Immundisolibacter sp.: one gene and its partner. The main gene of each other region encodes a partner of the protein of the gene in region 2 in a complex. Links are inferred from orthologs where the notes say so. Each region holds a gene or a part of one and is shown on either strand. Other genes may lie near its edges.

Region 1 (3,000 bases), on a different replicon or contig from region 2:
GAACAGCGTCGACTTGCCGGCGCCGTTGGGACCGATGATGCCCACGATCGCGCCCGGCGGAATCTTGAAGCTCAGGTCGTCGATCAGCAGGCGGTCGCCGTAGCCCTTCCTGACGTGCTCGAACTCGATCACCTCGTTGCCCAGGCGCTCGGCGACCGGGATGAAGATTTCCTTGGTTTCGTTGCGCTTCTGGTAGTCGTGGCTGGACAGCTCCTCGAAGCGGTTCAGGCGCGCCTTGCTCTTGGCCTGGCGGCCCTTGGGGTTCTGGCGCACCCATTCGAGTTCCTGCGCCATCGCCTTCTGGCGGGCCGATTCGCTGGATTCTTCCTGCTTCAGGCGCTGGCTTTTCTGCTCCAGCCAGTCGCTGTAGTTGCCCTTGAAGGGAATGCCGCGCCCGCGATCCAGTTCCAGGATCCACTCGGCCACGTTGTCCAGGAAATACCGATCATGCGTCACCGCCACCACGGTGCCCGGGAAGCGGTGCAGGAACTGCTCCAGCCAGTCCACGGACTCCGCATCCAGGTGATTGGTCGGCTCGTCCAGCAGCAGCATGTCGGGCTTGGACAGCAGCAGCCGGCACAGCGCCACGCGCCGCTTCTCGCCACCGGACAGCTTGCCGATCTGCGCCTCCCATGGCGGCAGACGCAGCGCATCGGCGGCCACTTCCAGCTGCACACCGGCACTGTCGCCATCGGCGGCGGCGATCTCGGCTTCCAGGCGCGCCTGTTCCTCGGCCAGCTTGTCGAAGTCGGCATCCGGGTCGCCGTAGGCGGCGTAGACCTCCTCCAGACGCTTTTGCGCCGCCAGCACGCCGCCGATGCCCTCCTCCACCGCCTGGCGCACGGTCTGCGTGGCGTCCAGCTGCGGCTCCTGCGGCAGATAGCCGATGCGGATGCCGGGCATCGGCACCGCCTCGCCCTCGATCTCGGTATCCACGCCGGCCATGATGCGCAGCAGCGTCGACTTGCCGGAGCCGTTCAGGCCCAGCACGCCGATCTTGGCGCCCGGGAAGAACGACAGTGAGATGTCCTTGAGAATCTCCCGCTTCGGCGGCACGACCTTGCCGACGCGGTTCATGGTGAAAACGTATTGAGCCATTTGCCAGAAACAGGTGCAGAAAAAGGCCGGCAAGGATAGAGCAAAGCCGTCCGGATCGCCCGCCGGTCAGCTGCCGTGCGTCACCCGGTCGCGCAGATACACCGGCAGCGCCCGCTCGGCGGATACCGCCTCGCCACGCGCGTACGCGGCCGCTGCCAACCGGGCCAGACCACCGGCGCGCGGCTGCACATCGGCATCCACCGCGTCGATGCAGTGGCCCAGCCGGGCGCCGAGTACCTCGCCGTACGCACCCCAGCCCGGCCCGACGCCCGCGCCGCGCCATGCCGGATCGGCCGGCAGCGCAATCGCCTCCGGCGGTGCCAGGCCATCGGCAGCATCCGCCACCACCAGACCGTCCGCGCCGCGCGTGTAGTAACCGAAATAGACCTCGCCCAGACGCGCATCGAGCGCGGCGAATGTCCGGTCCGCCCCGCTCGCCTGCGCCAGGGCCGCCAGCGTGGACACGGGCACCACCGGCCGGTCGAGGCCCAGCGCCAGGCCCTGCGCCACGCCGGCGGCGATACGCAGTCCCGTGAAGGCGCCCGGCCCGCGGCCAAACGCGATCACGTCCAGCGCCTGACGCGTCAGGCCGGCCTGCGCCAGCAAATCCTCGATCATCGGCAGGATCAGCGCCGCGTGCTGGCGCGGCGCCAGGCGGTGGTCCTCCAGCACGCCGGCGTGGGTGAGCAGCGCCACCGAGCAGCAGTCGGTGGCGGTTTCCAGCGCCAGCAGGTTCATGGCGCGGCCGGCTCGAACGCCGGCTCGTCGAAAAAGCGCTGCACGTCGGCCAGTTCCTGGGTGATGGGCATCTGCGGCAGGCTTTTGAGGAACACCCGGCCGTAGCCCTTGGCGCGCAAACGGCGATCGCCGACCATCAGCACGCCGCGGTCGTGCGCGTCGCGGATCAGGCGCCCGAGACCCTGCTTCAGGGTGATCACCGCCTGCGGCAGCTGGTAGTCGTTGAACGGATCGCCGCCCTCGCGGCGCAGGTAGGCGATGCGCCCGGCAACGATGGGCTCGCCCGGCGAGGCGAACGGCAGCTTGTCGACGATGACGCAGGACAGCGCCTCGCCGCGCACGTCCACGCCCTGCCAGAAGCTGCCGGTGCCCAGCAACACCGGCGCCGGGGCGCGCCGGAACTGGCTCAGCAGCTCGCTGTTGGGTCTCTCGCCCTGCACCAGCAGCGTGAATTCCTCGCAGCTGCGCAGGCGCGTGGCCGCCCGCCGCAGCGCGCTGTGACTGGTGAACAGCATGAAGGCCCGCCCGCGGCTGGCGCGCAGCACCGGCAGCGCCGCCGCCACCAGGGCGTCCGTGTAGCCGGGGTCGGACGGCTCCGGCAGGTCGCCTGGCAGATAAAGCAGCGCCCGCGTCTGGTAATCGAAACTGCCCGGCAGGGCCAGCGTGCGCGCATCGGCAAGCCCCAGCCGCTGCACGAAATGATCGAACTGCCCCGCCACCGCCAGCGTGCCGGAGGTGAACACGCAGGCCCGGGCATGGCGCGGGAAGCGCTCGTTCAGCAGCGGCGCCACGTCCACCGGACTGGCGTGCAGGGTGCAGGAGCGCTGGCGCACGTCGATCCAGCGCACCTGGTCGGCCTGCGCGTCGGCCAGAAACGGCGCCAGACGCGCCGCCAGCAGGGCCACCCGTTCCTGGCAGTTGTCCAGGCCGCTGCTGCGCCCGGAAAGCGCCTCCAAGGAGGACGACAGATCGGCCAGCGCCTGGCGCACGGCCCCCAGCGCCTCGGTAAACACGGCGATCGGCCGCAGCGGCCAGGGCTCGCGGCGCGGCGGATCGCCCAGCGCCGCGTTCAGGCCGGCTGCCGCCTGTGAGAGTGCCTGCGCACGCGGCGGCAGCTCCGGCACGTCGCCCAGCTGGGCCGCCTCGGCGAGCAGATCGCGCGCC
Region 2 (3,697 bases):
GATGACTTTTTCCGGCTTCTCGCGGAATTCGTGCCGCTCGGGCTTGAGACCAATGGCGGCGCGGATGGCTGTTTCCAGCTCCGCGTCGCTGGCACCGGCGCGCAGCATGGGCCGCAGTTCGTAGCGGTTGTCCTGGCCCAGGCACAGGTAAAGCGTGCCGTCGGCGGCCAGGCGCACGCGGTTGCAGGTTTCGCAAAAGTGCTGGGAGATGGGCGTGATGAAGCCGATGGTGGTTTTCGAGCCGGCCACGCGGTAGTAACGCGCCGGGCCGCCGCCGGGCAGGATGTCCGGGATCAGATCGAAACGCTCGGCGAGTCGCTCGCGCACGGATTGCAGGCTCAGGTACTGGCCGCCGGCGTTGCGACCGGTGTCGCCCATGGGCATGGTTTCGATCAGGCGCAGGGTGAAATCGCGCTCGGCACAGAACGCGACCATGTCCTCGATTTCGTCGTCGTTGACGCCGCCCATGGCGACCATGTTGATCTTGACCGGAGCCAGCCCCGCGGCGTGGGCGGCGTCCAGGCCGCGCAGCACCTTGTGCAGCTTGCCGCCGCCGGTGATCTCGGCGAACCGCTCGGGACGCAGCGAATCCAGGCTGACGTTGACGCGCCGCACGCCGGCCGTCTTGAGCGCGACCGCGTATTTGTCCAGCCGCACGGCGTTGGTGGACAGCGACAGATCGGCCAGGCCGGGCAGGGCGGACAGGCGCGCGGCCAGGTTCGGCAAATCGCGGCGCACCAGCGGCTCGCCGCCGGTCAGGCGAATGCGCTGCACGCCAAGGCGCACGAAGGCCGCCACCACGCGCTCGATTTCGCCAAAGGTGAGCCAGTCGTCCGGCTCGTGAAAGCCGTCGAAGCCCTTGGGCATGCAGTAGCTGCAGCGCAGGTCACAGCGGTCGGTGACCGACACGCGCACGTACTCGATGCGCCGCTGGAAAGGATCGGTCAGGGTGGGCGTGGGGGGGTGGCTGATCATCGCCGGACTATAGCAAGGCGGGCGCTTGGCTGGCCGCCGTCAGCTCCGCCAGCGGCCAACGGGCACGGGCGCCGCAGTCCGGTCCGGCCTGTTCGCCGGCCTGCAGGCGCAGGCAGCCGGCAAAGGCCACCATGGCGCCGTTGTCGGTGCACAGCTCGGGCGGCGGGTAGTGAACGGCAAAGCCGTCGCTGGCTGCGGCGCTGTCCAGAGCCGTGCGCAGGTGGCGATTGGCACTGACGCCACCGGCCACCACCAGCGCGCGCAGGCCGGTCTGCGTCAGCGCGCGCCGGCACTTGATCAGCAGCGTGTCGACCACGGCGTCCTCGAAGGCGCGGGCGATGTCGGCGCGGTGCTGCGGCTGCGGGTGCGCCTCGATCAGCAGGCGCACCTGGGTTTTCAGGCCGCTGAAGCTGAAATCGAGGCCGGGTTTGGCGGTCATCGGTCGCGGCAGGGTGAAGCGGTCGCTTCGACCATCCTGCGCCAGCGCGGCCAGCGCCGGCCCGCCGGGGTAGGGCAGACCGAGCAGCTTGGCGGTCTTGTCGAAAGCCTCGCCGGCGGCATCGTCTACCGACTCGCCCAGAATCGTGTATGCGCCCAGGCCGTCCACCTGTGCCAGCAGCGTATGGCCGCCCGACACCAGCAGCGCCAGGAACGGAAAGCGCGGCCGGCTGGCGGGATCCAGCAGCGGCGAGAGCAGGTGCGCTTCCATGTGATGTACGCCGACCGCCGGTATGCCGAGCGCGAAGGCCAGGCTGCGGCCGATGCTGCTGCCGACCAGCAGCGCGCCGATCAGGCCAGGGCCGGCGGTGTAGGCGATGCCGTCCAGCTGCGACAGGTCGGTGCCGGTCTCGGTCAGCAGCTGGCGCAGCAGCGGCACGGTGCGGCGCAGGTGATCGCGCGAGGCCAGCTCCGGCACCACGCCGCCGTGCGGTGCGTGCAGGCCGACTTGGCTGTGCAGCGTGTGGCCGAGCAGGCCGCGGTCGCTGTGGTACAGGCCAAGGCCGGTTTCGTCGCAGGAAGTTTCGAGGCCAAGGACCAGCATGGAAGGCGCAATCAGGATCGGCGGGCGGGGCGACTTTCGCCACAGGTGCAAGTGCAGCTAGAATCTAGCACTTTTCTTCATCCCGGCTTTGTGGGTTTTGTCCCGCGCCGGCTCCAGGTTTCAGAGGTCTTTGCATGCCGGTCGTTCAACTGCGCGAAAACGAACCCTTCGACGTTGCCCTGCGCCGCTTCAAGCGCACCTGCGAGAAAGCGGGGGTTTTGTCCGAATCGCGACGGCGCGAGTTCTACGAAAAGCCAACCCAGGAACGCAAGCGCAAGGCCGCCGCAGCGGTCAAGCGGCACCAGAAGAAAGTCTCCCGCGGCGGTCGCAGCGTGCGCCGCGTGCGCGGTGCGCGCCTGTCCTGAGCGCCGTGTCGCTCAAGCAGCGCCTTGACGAAGCCGTCAAGGCGGCCATGCGGGCCCGTGACCGGGACCGCCTCGGCACGCTGCGACTGATCACCGCCGCCATCAAGCAGCGCGAAGTCGACGAGCGCATCGTGCTCGACGACGCGCAGGTGCTGGCGGTGCTCGACAAGATGGTCAAGCAGCGGCGCGAGTCGATCGCACAGTTCGATGCCGCCGGGCGGACCGATCTTTCAGACAAGGAACGATTCGAGCTGGGCATCCTGCAGGAGTTCCTGCCGGCCGCGCTGACACCCGCCGAAATCGACCACTTGATTGCCGATGCCATCACCGCCAGCGGCGCGCAAGGCGCCCGCGACATGGGTGCCGTGATGGCGCTGCTGCGCCCGCAGGTGCAGGGCCGTGCCGACATGGCGGACGTCAGCCGGCGCGTGAAGGCGCGCCTCGGCGGCTGATTCGGCGCCAATTACCGGTCATGAAGCGTTTCATGCGCCGGATTTTTGCTCCCCTGGTAATCCTTGGCGCGGCCCTGTGCGGTAGCGCCGCGGCTGCGCCGCTGATCGAACTGCAGGCCGTGCTTGGACAAACTGCGGTGTTGCAGGTGGACGGCGCGCGGCGCACGTTGCGGGTCGGACAGACCAGTCCCGAAGGTGTGCGCCTGCTGGCGCTCGGCGCTGCCAGCGCGCGGCTGCAGGTGGACGGTCAAACGCACGAAGTCCCGCTCGGTGGGCGCGCCGGTGGGGCCTTGCCGACCGCGCAGACCGCAGCGGTGCGCATAGCCCGCGGTGACGGCGGCATGTTCCTCACCACGGGCACCATCAACGGCCAGTCGGTCGACTTCCTGGTCGATACCGGCGCGACGACCGTGGCCATGAACGATGCCACGGCGCGTGGTCTCGGTATCGACTACCGGGCCGGCAGCCGGGGATTGGTGGAAACGGCCAGCGGCATCACCGAAGCCTACGCGGTCACGCTGCGCGAGGTGGGTGTCGGCGCCATCCGGCTGCCGAATGTGCAGGCGGTGGTGATCCGCGGCGCCCAGCCGAGCCGTGCGCTGCTGGGCATGTCGTTCCTGTCGCGCACGCAGATCGAGCACGCGCAGGACGCGCTGGTGCTGCGCCGCAAGTATTGATCGAGGCTCAGCCCGCGCGGGCCGGCTTTTCGATCAGCGCGTAGGCCGAGTGGTTGTGGATGGACTCGAAGTTCTCCGCCTCCACCACGTAGCCGGCCAGGCGCTCGTCGTTGTTGAGCGCACCGGCGATGTCGCGCACCAGATCCTCGACGAACTTCGGGTTGTCGTAGGCATGTTCGGTGACGT

Evidence for each region.
Region 1: the proteins of tsaD (region 2) and tsaB are in contact, whole or in part, in a solved structure (PDB 4WQ4), measured with the Escherichia coli proteins. The link is inferred for Immundisolibacter sp. from one-to-one orthologs.

The regions. Positions count from the first base shown.
Region 1 is NZ_JACIZD010000006.1:39,781-42,780, reverse strand. It holds tsaB (tRNA (adenosine(37)-N6)-threonylcarbamoyltransferase complex dimerization subunit type 1 TsaB), read right to left. Parts: upstream 1,837-3,000; coding sequence 1,165-1,836; downstream 1-1,164. Other genes in the region: H5U26_RS09225 (ATP-dependent DNA helicase), read right to left, coding at 1,833-3,000; ettA (energy-dependent translational throttle protein EttA), read right to left, coding at 1-1,098. UniProt on the Escherichia coli protein: Required for the formation of a threonylcarbamoyl group on adenosine at position 37 (t(6)A37) in tRNAs that read codons beginning with adenine.
Region 2 is NZ_JACIZD010000003.1:21,351-25,047, forward strand. What follows is about bases 1-2,797. They hold tsaD (tRNA (adenosine(37)-N6)-threonylcarbamoyltransferase complex transferase subunit TsaD), read right to left. Parts: upstream 2,018-2,797; coding sequence 983-2,017; downstream 1-982. Other genes in these bases: moaA (GTP 3',8-cyclase MoaA), read right to left, coding at 1-975; rpsU (30S ribosomal protein S21), read left to right, coding at 2,152-2,382; H5U26_RS06105 (GatB/YqeY domain-containing protein), read left to right, coding at 2,388-2,797. Outside these bases: more of H5U26_RS06105, read left to right, coding at 2,798-2,834; H5U26_RS06110 (TIGR02281 family clan AA aspartic protease), read left to right, coding at 2,855-3,511; GTP cyclohydrolase FolE2, read right to left, coding at 3,519-3,697.